DNA from 2 places in the Staphylococcus ursi genome. Region 1 is predicted to be linked to the other one. Evidence: predicted binding sites of a transcription regulator. Region 1 holds the regulator's gene; the other holds the start of a gene.
What was found. Region 1 encodes LexA, which represses DNA repair genes until DNA is damaged. Its sites were predicted from a motif close to CGAACATATGTTCG; they were not measured.

Region 1 (10,166 bases):
GACAACGAGGTTGATATGACAACAAGTAAGCCATTTTTCCTTGAATTTATGAGTAAAGGTGTATCTAAAGGAGAAGCGATAAAAAAATTAGCTAAACGTTTAGATTTAGACGTTAATAAAATGGTGGCATTCGGTGACAGTGCAAATGATATTGAAATGTTTAAAGTTGTCGGAAAAGCCGTTGCGATGGATAATGCGTCAGATGAAGTGAAATCTTATGCACATATGGTTACAAAAAGTCACGATGAAGAGGGTATTCCGTACGCGTTAGATCAAATATTGTCATAAACCATCCAATTAAAGCAAGAGGGAATCGTTGAACAATGTACGATTTCTACCTTGCTTTTTGTTTGTTCTTAAATCGTGTCAGGTGATGTTGTCATTTGAATATGTTTGGCAGTAAAAAAATGAAGCACTCCTAAACAGAGCACTTCAAATGATTAACTATTTCGCGGTATGCGTCCACTCATGTTTGCCGCGATGACGCTTAATATGTGCATATACTTGGTCTGCAGCATAATCTAAATTTGTGTACACAGTGATGGCAAATGCCGATTGAGACACTTCAAACTCGGTCTCCAAATACAACTCTTTTAAATGTTGAAATAAACTTTCCATTTGTTCATGAGTTAAGCTGCTGTACTCTCTTAACGTACGTTTCAACAAATTTCCGTTTTTCTCTTCTAAAACTTGTACCACAATGACAAAGCGTTCTTCAGTTTTTAAAACATCATCGAAAAGGTTTGTTTGTCCTATCATCACGTGCCCACCTTTACAATTTATTAATTTAATTATACATGAAATCGCAATATGTAGGAAATGGAATATACAAGTTTTTTTATTGAAATTCACACTTTCAAACGCGATGTCATCATAATGGAAGTAGGGAAGCTGAAAAAAAGAGCCCTACATAGAAGGCTCCTTAATTCTAGTCTACTCTCGATAAGATTCATGTTCACTTAAGTCAATCTTTTCAAGTGGGATGATACGTGTTTTATGAATCGATTTATGAACGATATAGACAAGTAATAAAATGAAAATAGGTAAAAAGTTTTGTGCTAATTTAGCTAAATCAAAATGAACAAATGCTTCTGCTGAACTACCAAAAATTAAGAATAGCAACGTTGCGATAACGATAATTGGTCCAACAGGGTAAAATGGCGCCTGATATGGTAACAATTGATTGATATCTTTATTTTGCTTTTTAATGGCACGTCGTAATCTGATTTGAGCAATAATACTTGACGCCCAAACAAATGTAACGAGGGCACCAATAATATTGAGTAAGCCCATGACACTTTGTGGATTAAAGTTTGCGTAAATCGTTACGGATGCAATGAAAATAAACGTTGTGTATAAAGCGCGTAATGGCAATTGTGAACGGGAATGAATTTGACCTAAAAATCTTGGTGCTTGTCCATCTTGACTTAATGAGAACAACATACGACTTGTTGTAAAGACACCTGAATTTGCAGCTGAAAGTAATGATGTTAAAATCACCGCGTTAATCACAGAAGCTGCAAAAGCGATACCGACTCTATCAAAAACAATCGTAAATGGACTTTGAGCGATTGAACCACTTTGATTGAGTAATGTTGGATCTGTATAAGCTAAAATGGCAGAAATCACCGCGATAGACAATACATAGAATAATAAAATTCGCCAAAAAACTTGCTTGATGGCACGTGGCATAGACGCTTTCGGATTATCTGATTCACCAGCTGTTACTGCAACGACCTCAGTCCCACCAACGGAAAAACCTGCAATTAATAAGACACTTAAGAACCCAGAAATGCCACCAACAAATGGTGCTTCACCAGTTGTAAAGTGTTTGAAACCGTAATAATGCCCTCCTAAAATACCGAAAATCATTAAAATACCTAATACGATGAAAATAATGATTGTGACGACTTTAATTAAAGAAAGCCAGAACTCAGCTTCACCAAACGCTTTGACGGTAAAGATGTTCACTAAAAATAATAATGCTAAAAAGATTAAACTCCATACAAGCGGTGAGAAGAAATGAAATGCATCCCAATAATTAATGACACTTGATGCAACGATAATATCAACACTTGTTACTAGAGACCAAATTGTCCAGTATAACCAGCCCATCGTAAAACCTAAAGATGGGTCTACAAAACGATTGGCATAACTACTAAATGCCCCAGACACAGGGTAAAAAGTTGCCATTTCTCCTATTGATGACATTAAAAAGTATAACATCACCCCGATAATCAAATAGGCAAGTATCGCGCCACCTGGACCAGCTTGAGCAATTACGCCGCCAGTTGCGACAAAGAGCCCTGTACCAATCGCGCCTCCAATGGCAATCATTGTAATATGCCTTGATTGGAGGCCTCTACTTAATTTTTTTTCTTCCATACATATCTTCTCCTCAACAATTAGCTTTCTATATATTTTACTTGTTAAGGGGATGAGTTTCAATAAAATTTTTCGACTTTAAAGCGATAAAATGTTTAGAGAATTAAAATAGGGTGTGGAAAATAGAAAATGTAAGTGAGAAATTTCATCATGATACAAAGCGCGTAAGCAGTTTTGTGGTCAATATGTAGAAAAGTTGTATGATGATAAGATAAATAAAAAAGTCAAATGATATTCGAATCATTTGACTTATGTCGTATTTTAATTATAAGCAAGGTGACGTGCTCGCTAATGCATTGATGCACTTGCGAAATAAGCGTCGCAAAATCAATGCCACTGATTGTTCACTATGATTATTTTGTTTCTCTGTGTAGAGTGTGTTTGTTTAATCTTGGGCAATACTTCATCATTTCAATACGCTCAGGATTAGTTCGTTTGTTTTTAGTTGTGATGTAGTTACGGTCACCACATTCAGTACATGCTAATGTTACATTTACGCGCATGACTAGTCCCTCCTTTTCAAATTGAAACTATTACGATTTATTATTTTAGCACGTGCAGGGCGTTTTGCCAACTCTTTTTTATTTTCACCAATTAAAGTCTTGCCAAGTAGAAGAAGCATGTGCTAATATATAAAACGAAATGATTACGATTTGTAAGGAGTGTTCATATATATGGCTAAAAAGTCGAAAATTGTAAAAGAGCAAAAAAGAGAAGCATTAGTCGCAAAATATGCTGAACTACGTAGAGAATTAAAAGCAAAAGGTGACTATGAAGCGTTAAGAAAATTACCAAGAGATTCTTCACCAACACGTTTAACACGCAGATGTAAAGTGACAGGTCGACCTCGTGGTGTGTTACGTAAATTTGAAATGTCTCGTATTGCATTTAGAGAACATGCACATAAAGGTCAAATTCCTGGCGTTAAAAAATCAAGTTGGTAAATCAATCCCCTCTTTATTTTACTTTGTTCCTTAAAGGTAGTATATTATCAAAGGAATAAAAAGATAAAGGGGCTTTTTTTATGAAAATTTTTGACTATGAAGATATCCAACTCATCCCGAATAAAAGTGTTGTGAAAAGCCGTTCAGAAATCGATACGTCTGTACAATTTGGACCGAAACGTTTTAAGTTGCCAGTTGTGCCTGCCAATATGCAAACAGTCATGAATGAATCTTTGGCTGAATGGTTTGCGCAAAATGATTACTTCTATATTATGCACCGATTTGAAGAAGAAGCGCGTTTACCATTTGTTAAAAAGATGCAAAGTAAAGGGTTATATGCTTCAATTTCTGTAGGTGTTAAACCAGGTGAATTTGAATTTATTGATGCATTGAAAGCTGAGAATCTTACACCAGAATATATTACAATTGATATTGCGCATGGACATTCAGATCAAGTGATTGAAATGATTCAATATATTAAGGAGCATTTACCTAAAGCGTTTGTAATTGCAGGTAATGTTGGTACACCAGAAGGCGTGAGAGAACTCGAAAATGCTGGCGCTGATGCAACGAAAGTCGGTATTGGTCCTGGGCGTGTCTGTATTACGAAAATTAAAACTGGATTTGGGACAGGCGGATGGCAATTAGCTGCGGTCAATCATTGTAGTAAAGCTGCCCGTAAACCTATTATTGCTGACGGTGGTATCCGTACACATGGTGACATTGCAAAATCAGTGCGTTTTGGTGCATCAATGGTCATGATTGGCTCCCTCTTTGCTGCTCATGAAGAATCACCTGGTGAAACAGTTGAAATAGAAGGTAAAAAATATAAAGAGTATTTTGGTAGTGCATCAGAATATCAAAAAGGCGAACGTAAAAATGTTGAAGGCAAAAAGATGTTTGTAGAACATAAAGGCTCACTTCAAGATACTCTTGTAGAGATGCAGGAAGATTTACAAAGTTCGATTTCATACGCAGGTGGTAAAGATGTAGATGCCTTAAGAAAAGTAGATTATGTCATCGTACGCAATTCTATCTTTAACGGAGATCGTGACTAAAAGGAGCTGTTCGTTATCAAAAAATTTCTCTCAATCACCGTTGTTGGTATCATTCTTTTATTACTCATACCACTTCAGCCGAATGAAACATTTTCTAAAATTGCTACATCGATTACACAACAAATCGATCAACTTGTAGAAGGTAAAACGAACGAACCAACACTTAAAAAGCCCAAATCACAAAATTTTGCAATTAGAAATATTCAGATGAACATGAGTCGTGATGAAGTCGAACAAAAACTGGGTCAACCTGAGTCAGAAATTGGTAATGAATACGGGACAAAATGGGAAGTTTATCATCAAGATTTTAGCAACTTTGTCATGGTTAGCTATATTGACAATAAGGTGCATGGTTTATATACCAATCAAAATATGGTTACATCAAAAAGTGGTGTGAAATACGGAACACCTAAAAAAGCGGTACGTAAAGAACTTGGTCAACCAATTGGAGGTATTCAAAAAGGCCGCACTATTTATGAAAATGACAATGATGAATACGATATTTTTGATAAAGACGGGATTTATACCACTGCATTTTATGATCAACATGAAAACAATCAATTAACAGGGTTGATGCAAATCAGTCATCAAATGGAAAACAGATTGAACAGTCAATATGCGGCACCTTCTCAATATTTACAAGAAAGTTTTGAGAAGGAAGATTATTATTTATTAAATGCTGAGAGAGTTCAAAAAGGATTGCAACCCCTTAACTATTCGGACAAATTAGCTGACACTGCACGCAAACATAGTACTGACATGGCTGAAAATCAATATTTTGACCATACTAATCTTAAAGGTGAATCACCATTTGATCGTATGGAAAAAGACGGCCATCAATATCAGACAGCAGCAGAAAACTTGGCATATGGTCAAACAAGTGCGATTTTTGCACACCATGGCTTAATGAATTCAAGTGGTCATCGTAAAAATATTTTGAATGAAAACGTCAAAACAATCGGTATTGGTGTAGATTTTAATGAGAAACGCCAACCGTATTGGACAGAAAATTATATTGGTTAATGTTTTGAATGGTAATTTTGGGGAATATCACTCATGGAAGTGATTCAAATGACATCAAAGCAGAATAATTCAAAGCAACAAAATACAGTGAATAAAAAGAAAACACCAGATGATATTTTAATACAAGTGAAAAAAATTCTGAATAAAAATTAGAAAGAGCGGACCTTACATTTAATTTGTAAGGTCCATTTTTTTGAAGGAGTGGTGGACGCAAGATTACATTTCTCTAAACAAGCCAATGACTTTACCTAATACTGTAACTTGTTCTAGATAAATAGGTTCTAAACTACTATTTTCTGGTTGTAAACGGTAACGATTTTTTTCTTTGTAGAAACGTTTTACAGTAGCTTCATCTTCTTCAGTCATTGCAACAATGATGTCACCGTTTTCAGCAATCGATTGACTTCTTACAATGACTTTATCTCCGTCTAGAATACCAGCTTCAATCATACTATCTCCCACAACGTTAAGGATAAAAATCTGACCGTTATGTGTTGATGTAAAATGTTCGGGTAACGGATAATACTCTTCAACATTTTCAATAGCAGAAATAGGTGTCCCTGCTGTAACTTTACCGATGACAGGTACATAGATTGTTTCTTCCATATTCACAGGTTCGCCCATCAATTCATTCACGATTTCTATAGCGCGGGGTTTGGTAGGGTCTCGTCGAATATAGCCCTTTTCTTCTAATCTTGACAAATGCCCATGTACAGTCGAACTTGAAGCTAATCCCACAGCCTCACCAATTTCACGAACACTCGGTGGATACCCTTTTGTTTGCACGACATGTTTAATAAATTCAAATATTTCACTTTGTCTTTTAGTTAATTCTCTCATTTTCCACACTCCTTCTCAGTACTATTTGTTGATATTATAACATACCACGCGAACGTTAACAAACGTTTGTTCGTTTTGGTGTTGACAGAGAACATTCGTTCTGTTAGATTATTAATACAAACAAACGTTCGAGGAGTGACGAAGATGCTTCACATTAAAAGTTCAGAGGTTTACTTGTTCTTGTCAGTGTTTATCATTTCTTTAATCTTATTTTTATCATTCTTTTTACTCGCCACTGATGCAAGCAAAACAGAACAAACGTACGAAATGACAGATCATCAACTTAAAACGACACAAACAGAACAACAACAAAAATACGAACAGCAGCGCAATCATACAAACGAACAGTCCGTTGTAGCCGTGACGCTGAGTCATTAAATAACCAATACAAAGACCATAGAGAGAAAAAGGTTCAGGTCATCTTCTCTATGGTCTTTTCTAGTTTCTTGTTTAAATATATGTGAATGGATTAAACGACACGAGATGGTCTTTTTAGTAGATGAAATGAAATGCTATACGACAAAAAAGTGTTAGAACAGAAAAACGTTCAAACCATGATAACGCTTACTTTTATGCCAAGTTCAAGCATTTGGTTTTATAACATTTTTCTGTTATATTTTTGTAAAGAAAATCACGGAGGGGAGCTCATATGCTTAGTAAAGAAAAGTTAAATCGAATCAATGAACTCGCAAATAAGAAAAAAAGTGAAGGACTTACTGAAACGGAAGCAAAAGAACAATCTCAATTAAGAAGTGAGTATTTAGAAGTGTTTAGAAGCAGTTTTAAAAGCCAAATCGAAAATACAAAAGTGATTGATCCAAATGGCAATGACGTAACGCCTGAAAAATTAAAAGAAGTTCAAAAGCAAAATCAATTACGTAGTTAGTATTTTTGAATATAATGGATAACGCGGTACCATTTATTAGGTTTCGAACACTGTTTCGGTTATAATGTAATTATGATATGGAATGAGAAAGGAAGGATTTTCAAATGACTCAACGAAATGATAGCTTAGCTATAAATACAATACGTGGATTAAGTATTGACGCTATTGAGAAAGCAAATTCAGGTCACCCTGGTTTACCAATGGGGGCAGCACCAATGGCATATACTTTATGGACACGCCATTTAAACTTTAATCCAAATTCACATGAATATTTCAACAGAGACCGCTTTATCTTATCAGCAGGTCATGGATCAGCATTACTTTATAGTTTATTACATGTGTCTGGTTCACTTGAACTTGATGAGTTAAAACAATTTAGACAATGGGATTCTAAAACGCCTGGACATCCAGAATATCACCATACAAAAGGTGTAGAAATTACGACTGGACCACTTGGACAAGGTTTTGCAATGTCAGTAGGTATGGCAATGGCTGAAAAACATTTAGCTGCTAAATTTAACAAAGATATCGATGTTGTCGATCACTACACTTATGTATTGGCATCTGATGGTGACTTAATGGAAGGTATTTCACATGAAGCAGCTTCACTTGCAGGTCACTTAAAATTAGACAAATTGATTACACTTTACGATTCAAACGATATTTCTCTAGACGGGGAAGCTTCAAAAGCATTCTCTGAAGATATTAAAAAACGTTTTGAAGCTTATGGTTGGAACCACATTCTTGTTAAAGATGGTAACGACATCGAAGCTATTGATAAGGCGATTGAAGAAGCTAAAGGTCAAGCAGGTCCAACAATCATTGAAGTGAAAACAATCATTGGTTACGGTTCACCTAACAAATCTAACAGTAACGCGTCACATGGTGCGCCATTAGGTGAAGAAGAACGTAACTTAACATTCGAAAGTTATAACCTTGATCCATCTAAACACTTCCATGTTGAAGATGAAGTTTATGACATTTTCAATTCAACAATGATTCAACGTGCTGATGAAAATGAAAAAGCATGGAAAGAAAAAGTAGAACAATATGCTAAGAAATACCCTGAATTATATAAAGAGTTCAAAGATGCTATAGCAGGTGAATTACCTGAAGGCTATGAAAATGAACTTCCTAAATTTGAACTTGGTCACAAAGGGGCTTCTCGTGCAGACTCTGGTGATGTGATTCAAGCTTTAAGTAAAGCAGTACCAACATTATTTGGTGGTTCAGCTGACTTAGCTTCATCAAACAAATCAAATGTTAAAAACGAAACTGACTTCTCTGCTGAAAATGGCGTCGGTAAAAACGTATGGTTCGGTGTACGTGAATTCGCAATGGCAGCAACTGTTAACGGTATGGCTGCACACGGTGGTTTACACCCATATGGTGCGACATTCTTCGTATTCAGTGACTATTTAAAACCAGCATTACGTTTAGCAGCAATCATGGGCTTACGTTCAACATTCGTGTTCACACATGATTCAATTGCTGTAGGTGAAGATGGCCCTACTCACGAACCAATCGAACAATTAGCTGGTTTAAGAGCGATTCCTAACTTAAACGTAATTCGTCCAGCTGATGGTAACGAAACACGTGTAGCATGGAAAGTAGCTGTTGAATCAAACGGTACACCAACTGCATTAGTATTAACACGTCAAGGTTTACCTGTATTAGATGTAGAAGAATCAACAGTTGAAGAAGGCGTAAGAAAAGGTGCTTACATTGTATTCGAAACTGAAAAATCTCCAGAATATGTTTTATTAGCATCTGGTTCAGAAGTAAGCTTAACAGTAGACGTCGCTAAAGCGCTTGAAGAACAAGGTAAAGGTGTACGTGTCGTTTCAATGCCAAACTGGAACGCATTTGAAAATCAATCAAAAGCATACCAAGATGAAATTTTATTACCACATGTTGAAAAACGTGCAGCTGTTGAAATGGCAGCTTCATTAGGTTGGCATAAATATGTTGGTATGAACGGTGTGGTTGTAGGTATCGACCGTTACGGTGCAAGTGCGCCTGGCGACTTAGTTGTTGAGAAATACGGCTTCACTAAAGAAAATGTTTTAGCAGAAATTGAAAAATTATAATTTCCTCTAAAATATTGTCAAATATAGAGTCGAGCTCGATTAGTCGATTTTGAGCTCGGCTTTTCTTTTTGGATTTGGTATAAATTTGTCTTCCATATCTTGAAAAGCATACATAATTTTAGTAAAATGCAAAAGGATAAAGAAAGTGGGTGAAACTATGGCTACATGGTTAGCAATTTTATTAATTGTTATTGCACTTATCGGTGGATTAGTTGGAGGTTTTTTCTTAGCGCGTAAATATATGATGGATTATTTAAAGAAAAACCCACCAATCAATGAAGAAATGTTACGCATGATGATGATGCAGATGGGACAAAAACCATCTCAAAAGAAAATTAATCAAATGATGACAATGATGAACAAAAACATGGATAAAAAAATGTAATGTTCTTTAACGTTAACGATAGCAAGGATTTGTGCTGGAAATAGAAAAGCGCACATCCTTGCTATTTTTGCTTTTGGAATGAATTTGGGACAAAATATTTTTGAAGTCATCAGTTAAAGTATACTTTTCACTTTGGTAAACTGTTGAAAATATTTATTTCCCATTTCAAAACGACAAGTATAGACCATTACTCATTTTAGTTGTCATATGATATACTTATTGGTATCTTTGGATGATGTTAGGAGGAGCAGCGTTGACATATTTAGTTTTATCCATACTCGTTGCGTTTGTAATGGGTGCAGGTGTCATTGTCATTAGAATGAAGGCGCAAAAATATCCAGTAAATACAAAGAAAATTATTTTGCCTCCTTTCTTTATGGCTACGGGTGCACTGATGTATGTCATCCCTTACTTTAGATTAACTGGTTTTGAAATCATAGAATCAGTCGTTTTAGGGGTTGTTTTTTCAAGTGTACTCATCATGACCTCTCATTTTGAAGTCAAAGGTAGCCAAATTTATTTAAAAAAATCTAAAGCATTCCCATTTGTGTTAGT
Region 2 (10,166 bases), 590 kb from region 1:
ATCTCTATTTTTATAATACCATCACCTTTACATGCTTCACAACGGCCACCTTTAACGTTAAAACTAAAACGCCCTTTTTGATATCCACGTACTTTTGCTTCATTCGTTGAGGCAAAGACATCTCGAATATCATCAAATACGCCTGTATATGTGGCTGGGTTAGAACGCGGTGTCCTTCCAATAGGTGACTGATCGATATCAATAATTTTATCGATTTGATCCATTCCTGTAATTTCGTCATGTTCACCAGGTTTTACTTTTGATTTATTAATCGCTTTAGCCAATGATTTGTATAACACTTCATTCACTAGCGAACTTTTCCCTGAACCTGATACCCCCGTCACCACATTCATGACAGAAAGCGGAAAATCAACATCGACATTTTTAAGGTTATTGCTACGTGCACCTTTGACAGAAATTTTACGTTCTGTCAAAGGGCGACGATGTTCAGGAACTGGAATAAATTTTTTACCACTCAAATATTGCCCTGTGAGTGACTTTTTATTACGCATCACTTGTTTCGGCGTACCACTTGCAATCACTTCACCGCCGTGCTCACCTGCACCAGGGCCAATATCAACAAGATAATCCGCCGCAATCATCGTGTCTTCGTCGTGTTCTACAACAATTAATGTATTACCTAAATCACGCATTTCTTGTAATGTATGAATCAAACGATCATTATCTCGTTGATGTAAACCAATAGAAGGCTCATCAAGTACATACAACACACCTGACAAACGTGACCCAATTTGTGTCGCGAGTCGAATACGTTGCGCCTCACCACCTGACAATGTGCCAGACGAACGATTGAGCGTTAAATAATCGAGTCCTACATTATTTAAAAAGGTTAAACGTGACGTAATTTCTTTTAAAATTAAATGTGCAATTTGTGCATCTTGGTCAGATAGCTCGATATTTTCGTAATATGTCAATGCTTCTTTAATGGATTGTTCTACTACTTCGCCGACATTTTTACCTGCCACATAAACCGACAATGCTTCACGACTCAAACGTTGGCCGTGACACGTTTCACACACTTGTTCCCCCATATATTTTTGCATCATTTCACGTACATATTCAGAAGGGGACTCATGGTAACGACGCTCAATATTCGGGACAACCCCTTCGAACGGCATCGTACGTTTACGCTCTTGACCGAATTTCGACTTGAATGTAAACTCAATTTCTTTGTCACCAGAACCGTATAAAATGATATTTCTTTGGCGTTCAGTCAATTTTTTATATGGTTTATCCATATTGATTTTGTACACTTCACAAACACGCTTTAACATCGATGGATAAAAGTCCGAACTTGTCGGCTCCCAGGGTAAAATCGCGCCTTCATTGAGCGTCTTATCTTTATCAGGTACGACTAAATCTAAGTCTACCGTTAACTTTTGTCCTAAGCCATCACATGTTGGACACGCACCGAATGGACTGTTAAAACTGAACATTCTCGGTTCTAACTCACCAATTGAAAAGCCACAAATGGGACATGCATGCTTTTCTGAAAACTCCAGTTTATCCCCATCAATAATATCCACGACGAGTCGACCGTCTGCTAATTCAAGTACAGTCTCGATAGAATCTGCTAAACGTGTTTCAATACCCGGTTTCACGACTAAACGGTCCACGACAATTTCAATGGTATGATTTTTATTTTTATCCAGTTCCGGTGCTTGTGTCACGTCCATAATTTCACCGTCAACACGCACACGTACATAACCTTTTTTACTGATGTCCGTTAATAATTTTTCATGCGTCCCTTTACGATGGTTCACAACAGGTGCTAGCAGTTGAATTTTCGTACGTTCTTCTAATTCCATAATACGGTCAACCATTTGTTGTACAGTTTGCGATTCGATTTCGATACCATGATTTGGACAAAAAGGCTTTCCGATACGCGCATAAAGGAGACGAATGTAATCGTAAATTTCCGTTACAGTCGCCACCGTTGAACGCGGGTTTTTACTTGTTGTCTTTTGATCAATAGATATCGCTGGAGACAAACCTTCAATAGTATCTACGTCTGGTTTATCCATTTGCCCTAAAAACTGACGAGCATATGCGCTTAAAGACTCCACATATCGACGTTGCCCTTCAGCATAAATCGTGTCAAATGCGAGCGAGGACTTCCCTGAGCCCGACAGTCCCGTCATCACAATCAACTGATTTTTTGGCAATTCGATATCAACATTTTTTAAATTGTGGGCACGTGCCCCTTTCACTACGATTGATGGTTCTTTCATGCATTTCACCCTTTTGATTTTAGTTCAAATAATAAATCTCTTAATTCGGTTGCTCTTTCGAAATCTAATGCTTTTGCGGCTTCTTTCATTTCTTTTTCTACATTTTCAATCGTTTTTTCACGTTCTTTTTTCGTCATTTTCTTCGGTACTTCTTTACGTTGATCTTCATTAGTTTCATCCGTTTCGACCGTTGCACTAATGACATCATGAATTTCTTTATTAATTGTTTTCGGTACAATACCATGTTTTTCATTGTACGCGATTTGAATTTCACGACGTCGTTCAGTTTCATCAATCGCAACTTTCATTGAATCTGTTATTCGATCCGCATACATGATGACACGCCCTTTATCATTACGCGCTGCACGACCCATCGTTTGGATTAACGAACGCTCAGAACGTAAGAAACCTTCTTTATCTGCATCCAAAATCACCACTAATGACACTTCTGGAATATCAAGTCCTTCTCTAAGCAAGTTAATACCGATGAGCACATCAAATGTTCCCATACGTAAGTCTCGAATAATTTCAATCCGTTCTAACGTTTTAATTTCAGAGTGCAAGTAATTGACCTTTACACCAGCTTCTTTTAAATAAGTTGTTAAATCTTCACTCATTTTTTTCGTTAACGTTGTAATCAGTACACGTTCGCCTTGTGCTGTTCGTTCTTGAATTTCACTGAGCAAGTCGTCGATCTGATTTTTAGTAGGGCGGACTTCGATTTTTGGATCTAACAAGCCAGTTGGTCGAATAATTTGTTCAATCATTTCATCTGTACGTTCGATTTCATATGGGCCTGGTGTCGCCGATACATAAACAAGTTGTTTCGCTTTTTGTTCGAACTCTTCAAACTTCAATGGTCTATTGTCTAATGCACTCGGGAGACGGAAACCATGCTCGACTAACACTTTTTTACGTGCTTGGTCTCCGTTGTACATTCCACGAATTTGAGGCAACGTAACATGCGACTCATCAATCATAATGAGCCAATCATCACCAAAATAATCTAACAAAGTGTACGGTGTAGAGCCGAGTGGTCGCAACGTAAGATGAACTGAATAGTTTTCAATCCCTGACGTAAAGCCCATTTCGCGCATCATCTCTAAATCATAATTCGTTCGTTGTTCTAAACGTTGCGCCTCGAGTAATTTATTTTCATTTCTTAAATATTCAAGTTGTTCTTCTAATTCTTTTTCAATACGCTCAATCGCAATCTTCATTTTTTCTTCACGGGTTACGAAGTGAGAAGCTGGGAAAAGCGCAAAGTGTTCGCGTTCTTTTAATACTTCACCCGTTAAATAGTTAATCTCACTAATGCGATCTACTTCATCACCAAAAAATTCAACACGAATACATAACTCTTCACGTGAAGCCGGGAAAATCTCAACGACATCGCCGCGTACTCTAAATGTCCCGCGTCTAAAGTCAATGTCGTTTCGTGTATATTGTACGTCAACGAGCTTTCGCAATAACTCACTTCTATCCATTTCCATCCCTACACGAATGCTCACAACTAAGTCACGGTATTCGTCTGGATTACCTAAACCGTAAATACAACTCACACTGGCGATAATAATGACATCATCTCGTTCAAACAGCGCACTCGTTGCTGAATGTCGGAGTTGGTCTATTTCATCGTTAATCGACGCATCTTTTTCAATAAACGTATCGGTAGACGGAACATACGCTTCTGGTTGGTAATAATCGTAGTAACTTACAAAATATTCCACTCTATTTTCAGGAAAGAAGGTTTTGAACTCACTGTACAATTGCCCTGCTAACGTTTTGTTATGCGCAATAATGAGCGTCGGTTTGCCCACTTCTTTAATGACATTACTCATCGTAAATGTTTTACCTGTACCTGTTGCACCGAGTAATGTTTGATGACGCTTGCCTTCTTCTATCCCTTTTACCAGTGCTTTGATGGCTTGGGGTTGGTCCCCTTGTGGTTCGAAATTTGAAGCAATTTTAAAGTCATGATGCTCCATTCACTGTCCGCCTCCTATCTACTTAGTACTCATATTTTAACAGAACACAACGATGAAATACAAACATTTGTTCGCAATCCAACACAAAGAGGAGTGCTTCTGATAACATTCAAACTGTGTCAGATTCACTCCTGATGCCGCTATAATTGCGAAGGCGTATGGACAACGATCACATACCGCCCTCTCTATCATGCTCGATATGATGAATTTTTAGTTCTTCTACAATAATATACCCTGCTAACAATGATACAACGTCAAGGAAAATAATCCATTCATTATGGAAAAATCCTTTATAAACTGAAGCACCGATCACGACTAATGTAATGAGCGTCCCCATCCATTTACTTCTCGTTATCGCGCTGAAAATAACCACAAGGACACAAGGAAAAAAAGCGGCCAATAGATACCAAATCAACCCTATCACATCTTTCTTTTATTTAGGATTTGCATCGTCATTTCTTTTAATTCAGTGCGTGGTATAAATCTTTCAGTTAACATTTCTGGAATAATATTTTCAATAAAATCCTGTACGGAAGCCAAATGATCAAATTGCATAATCGTTTCAAGACTCATCTCATATATTTCAAAAAATAGAGGTTCAGGATTACGTTTTTGTATTTCACCAAATGTTTCATATAATAAATCAATTTTATCTGCGACCGATAGAATTTGTCCTTCTAACGAGTCATCTTTACCTTCTTGTAGGCGACGGCGATAAATATCTTGGTACTGTTCTGGAATTTCTTCTTTAATGAATGTATCAACCATTTCCTCTTCCACTTGTGAGAACAGTTTTTTCAATTCTCCGCTTGCATACTTCACAGGCGTTTTAATATCTCCCGTAAATACTTCAGCAAAGTCATGGTTGAGCGCTTTTTCATATAAACTTTTCCAATCCACTGTCTTACCGTGATACTCTTCAACCGTACCTAAATACTGGGCAATTTTTGTAACTTTGAATGAGTGCGCGGCTACATTATGCTCGAAGTATTTAAATTTCCCGGGTAATCGAATGAGCTTTTCTAAGTCTGATAACCTTTTAATATATTGATGAATTCCCATAATCAACCTCCTCCTGTCATGTTTACGTTTGATGTCCATTTGTTGATTATATTAACACATTTATTCGTGAAATATCACTTGTTTCTTGCCTTTATAAAAAATGATATTGGTGAATGATACATTTCAGGGGCTCGAACAATTGAATGCCCTAGCCCCTGCTTTTCATCTTATTGCATTTGATGTCTTAAATACGCTTCGATAAACGGACCAATCTCACCGTCCATGACTGCGTTGACGTTGCCCGTCTCCTCGTTTGTACGGTGATCTTTCACCATAGAATAAGGGTGGAAAACGTAAGAACGAATTTGACTCCCCCAACCAATCTCTTTTTGTTCACCACGAATGGCAGCTAACTCTTGTTCTTTTTGTTCTAACTCAAGTTGATAAAGTTTCGCTTTCAACATTTTCATCGCTGCTTCTCTGTTTTTAATTTGTGAACGTTCATTTTGATTATTCACCACAATACCTGTCGGATGGTGCGTAATACGGATGGCTGATTCAGTTTTGTTAATATGCTGACCACCCGCACCTGACGCACGGAAAGTATCCACAGTAATATCGTCTGGGTTGATTTCAACTTCGATTTTTTCGTTGTTAAATTCAGGAATTACATCACATGACGCAAATGACGTATGGCGACGCCCTGAAGAATCAAACGGCGAAATACGAACGAGACGATGGACACCTTTTTCAGCTTTTAAGTAACCGTAAGCATTGTGACCTTTGACGAGCATGGTCACACTTTTAACACCCGCTTCATCGCCTGCTTGATAATCGACAATTTCCACCTTAAAACCTTGCTGTTCACAATAACGTTGATACATACGCAACAACATATTTGTCCAGTCTTGAGACTCTGTACCACCTGCACCAGGATGTAGCTCGAGAATAGCATTGTTTGCATCATGTTCGCCATCCAGCAAGAGTTGTAATTCGAATTGATCTACTTTCGTTTGGAATCCAATGACTTCTTGTTCTAAATCATCTTTCATTTCGTCATCATATTCTTCTTGTAACAATTCATACGTTGCAACCATTTCTTCAAGCGTTTCAGCAACTTCATAGTAATTGTTCACAACAGATTTTATGGCATTATTCTGGTCGATAATCGTTTGCGCGCGTTCTTGATTATCCCAAAACTGTGGGTCCGCCATCATCTCTTCATATTCTTGGATGTTCGTCTCTTTATTTTCTAAGTCAAAGAGACCCCCTAAGTTGTTCTAATTTTGCGCTATAACTATCCATATTGCGTTTAAGTTCGGACAATTCCATCGTGTATCGCTCCTTTTAAATATTCAGCTATTGCCACCGCTATTTGCCGTGACAATTTTTATATTTTTTGCCACTTCCACATGGACATGGTTCATTACGTCCGACCTCATGTTCTTTGACAATAGGTTGTGGTTTAACTTTCTCTTTGCCATCTTCAGCTGAAACGTGCTTACCTTCTAATTCTTTCGTTTTCTCACGTTCAACATCTTCTTCTACCGTGATGACAGATTTCAGAATATATTTGCTGACATCTTCTTCAATACTTTGCATCATCATATCGAACAATTGATGTCCTTCATTTTGATAGTCACGCAATGGATTTTGTTGACCATATGAACGTAAATGAATCCCTTGACGGAGTTGGTCCATCGTATCAATATGTGACGTCCAATGATTATCAATCGAACGCAATAATATCATACGTTCAAACTCCGGCATACGCTCGCCTAGTTGATCTTTTTGACGATTGTATGCAGCTTCAATTTTCGCCCAAATGACTTCAAACATATCCTCTCTATCTTTACCGTTAATTTCACTTTCTGTTAAGTCACCTTCATGTAAAAAGATGTCTTGAACATAGTAAATCAGTGGCTCGTAGTCCATCTTTTCTTCGTCTTCATTCAAGTAATGTAGCAATGCGCGGTCTAATGTGGAATGCATCATTTGCATCACTAGGTCCGTACTTTGATCTTGGTCAATGATTTGATTACGTTCTTCATACATGATTTCACGTTGTTTACGTAACACTTCATCATATTCCAAAATACGTTTACGCGCATCAAAGTTGTTACCTTCTACACGTTTTTGTGCAGACTCTACAGCACGTGACACCATTTTAGATTCAATCGGTGTAGAATCATCCATCCCTAGACGACTCATCATCGCTTGCATACGTTCCGAACCGAAGCGCACCATCAAATCATCTTGTAATGATAAATAGAAACGACTGTCCCCTTTATCACCTTGACGACCTGAACGACCACGTAGCTGATCATCAATACGACGTGATTCATGACGTTCAGTGCCAATTACCGCTAGACCACCCAGCTCTTCAACACCTTCTCCTAGTTTAATGTCTGTACCACGTCCGGCCATGTTTGTCGCAATCGTTACGGCGCCTCTTTGACCTGCACCTGAAACAATTTCCGCTTCTCTTTCATGGTTTTTCGCATTGAGGACACTATGACGAATACCGCGTTTTTTCAATAAATTCGAGATATATTCTGATGTTTCTACTGCGACAGTACCCAATAATACAGGCTGACCTTTGCGATGTTTTTCAATCACTTCTTCGACAACCGCATCAAATTTACCTTTTTGACTAACATAAATTAAATCTGAACGGTCGACACGTTGGACAGGTCGGTTCGTTGGAATTTGAGTTACGGTCATGTTGTAAATATTACGAAACTCTTCTTCCTCCGTTTTAGCCGTACCCGTCATACCCGCTAACTTGTTGTACATTCTGAAATAGTTTTGGAATGTAATCGACGCCATTGTCTTAGATTCGTTTTGAATTTGGACATTTTCCTTCGCTTCAATCGCTTGGTGTAAACCTTCTGAGAAACGACGTCCTGGCATTGTACGACCTGTAAATTGGTCGACGATAAGAATTTCGCCACCCGTTACCATGTAATCTACGTCACGCTGCATTGTATAATGTGCACGTAAAGCAAGGTTAATGTGGTGAATAACATCTACATGTTTCACATCGTATAAGTTTTCAATTTTAAACATGCGTTCTGCCTTATCGATACCTTGTTCTGTCAATTGAATACTTTTCGTTTGCACATCATAGTTATAATCTTCTTCAGCTTTAAGCATTTTTGAAAACACATTCGCTTGTGTATATAAAGACGTAGATTTCTCCGCTTCACCTGAAATAATTAGCGGTGTACGGGCTTCATCGATTAAAATCGAGTCTACCTCATCAATAATCGCAAAATGCAGTGGACGCATGACACGGTCTTCTTTGTAATTCACCATGTTGTCACGTAAATAGTCAAAGCCAAGTTCATTATTTGTGCTATATGTGATGTCTTTACTATAAGCTTCACGTTTTTCTATCGTGCTTAAACTATTGAGGTTCAATCCGACTGACAGACCTAAGAAATTGTACAGTTCTGCCATTTCTTCACTTTGAACACTAGATAAATATTCGTTTACCGTAATGACGTGCACACCGCGACCAGTTAATGCATTTAAATAGGTTGGCATCGTTGCAGTTAATGTTTTACCTTCACCGGTTCTCATCTCTGCAATATCACCTTTATGAATGGCGATCCCACCCATAATTTGTACTTTATATGGTGTCATATTGAACACACGTTTAGAAGCTTCACGTACAAGTGCGAAGGCTTCCGGTAAAATATCATCTAATTTATTATTCTGTTTTTTAATATCTTCTATTTGTTGAACTTCTTCTTGAAAAGCTTTCGTCTTCGCTCTCATTTCTTCATCAGTTAGCAACGCAATATCTTCTCCTAATGCGATGACTTTATCTGCTAACTTACTTAAACGTTTGACTTCTCGTTTATTACCGTCAATCATTTTAGTTATCAAACCCATTTTGTTCGCTCCTTTAGCCATAAAACTGTGCCGCTTACAACTACTCATCATATCATTTTTCGGTATAAATTTATACTCAAACCACTTATATATATATACGTATCATTTAACAATTTTATTATAATACCTCATACCGTCAAATAACAATCCGCGATATTTCTTAACACATACCTTTATGGTAATTCGAATCAACTTCCTACTTTATAGACGTTCGACTTATGAATCAAATTAAAAACTTGTAGTCAGACTTTTGAACTATACATGCTCACAAACATTTCCCATATGATAAAAGAAGGGACAAGCTTTAAATCTAATGCATCTGATTAGATTTATACACTTGCCCCACACTTTTTTGTACACATCATCGCACGTTCAATCAAAATCTTTTAGTTATTGAGTTGCTCCGCACAATGAACGTCATCTCTTTATAGTTACTAGAGATTATTCAGTTTCAATCAAGCCGTATTTACCATCTTTACGACGATAAACAATGCTTGTGCCATCTGTTTCACGATTATTAAACACGAAGAAATCATGTCCTAATAAATTCATTTGTAGCACCGCTTCTTCTGAGTCCATTGGTTTTAAGCTGAATGTTTTAGAACGAATGATTTCGATATCAGACGCTGTTGCTTCTTGTTCCACTTCTGGTACAGTCGCTTCAATTTCTGTAAATACATCCTCTTCATAACCACGGTCCCTGTTTTTACGATTAACGCGTGTTTTATACTTACGAACTTGACGTTCAAGTTTATTATTAATTAAATCGATACCTGCATATAAATCATCATGTCGTTCCTCTGCACGAAGCGTTACATTTTTCAATGGAATTGTCACTTCGATTTTAGTACTAGAATTTTGATATGTTTTCACTTTCACATGCGCTGTTGCATTTGGCACATTAGTGAAATAGCGTTCTAACTTACCAATTTTCTCCTCAATATAATTTCTAATAGCATCTGTGATTGTGAGGTTGTCTCCATGAATTTCAAATTTAATCATAGTGCTCGCTCCTTTCAACCTC

Region 2: the regulator LexA is predicted to act here: its motif matches at 4,301-4,314, upstream of uvrB (excinuclease ABC subunit UvrB).

What each region holds. Positions count from the first base shown of each region.
Region 1 is NZ_CP048279.1:1,733,108-1,743,273, reverse strand. Features, by position in the region: gene GZH82_RS08140 (Cof-type HAD-IIB family hydrolase) at 1-288, shown strand, start outside; gene GZH82_RS08135 (hypothetical protein) at 445-759, opposite strand; gene GZH82_RS08130 (amino acid permease) at 934-2,385, opposite strand; gene rpmG (50S ribosomal protein L33) at 2,739-2,888, opposite strand; gene rpsN (30S ribosomal protein S14) at 3,060-3,329, shown strand; gene guaC (GMP reductase) at 3,410-4,387, shown strand; gene GZH82_RS08110 (CAP domain-containing protein) at 4,394-5,410, shown strand; gene lexA (transcriptional repressor LexA) at 5,627-6,250, opposite strand; gene sosA (DNA damage-induced cell division inhibitor SosA) at 6,395-6,628, shown strand; gene GZH82_RS08095 (DUF896 domain-containing protein) at 6,900-7,136, shown strand; gene tkt (transketolase) at 7,241-9,226, shown strand; gene GZH82_RS08085 (YneF family protein) at 9,384-9,611, shown strand; gene GZH82_RS08080 (CcdC family protein) at 9,865-10,166, shown strand, end outside.
Region 2 is NZ_CP048279.1:2,325,188-2,335,353, forward strand. Features, by position in the region: gene uvrA (excinuclease ABC subunit UvrA) at 1-2,252, opposite strand, end outside; gene uvrB (excinuclease ABC subunit UvrB) at 2,258-4,240, opposite strand; gene GZH82_RS10995 (CsbA family protein) at 4,410-4,655, opposite strand; gene GZH82_RS11000 (YfbR-like 5'-deoxynucleotidase) at 4,661-5,302, opposite strand; one part of gene prfB (peptide chain release factor 2) at 5,470-6,501, opposite strand; one part of gene prfB (peptide chain release factor 2) at 6,503-6,574, opposite strand; gene secA (preprotein translocase subunit SecA) at 6,614-9,142, opposite strand; gene hpf (ribosome hibernation-promoting factor, HPF/YfiA family) at 9,584-10,144, opposite strand.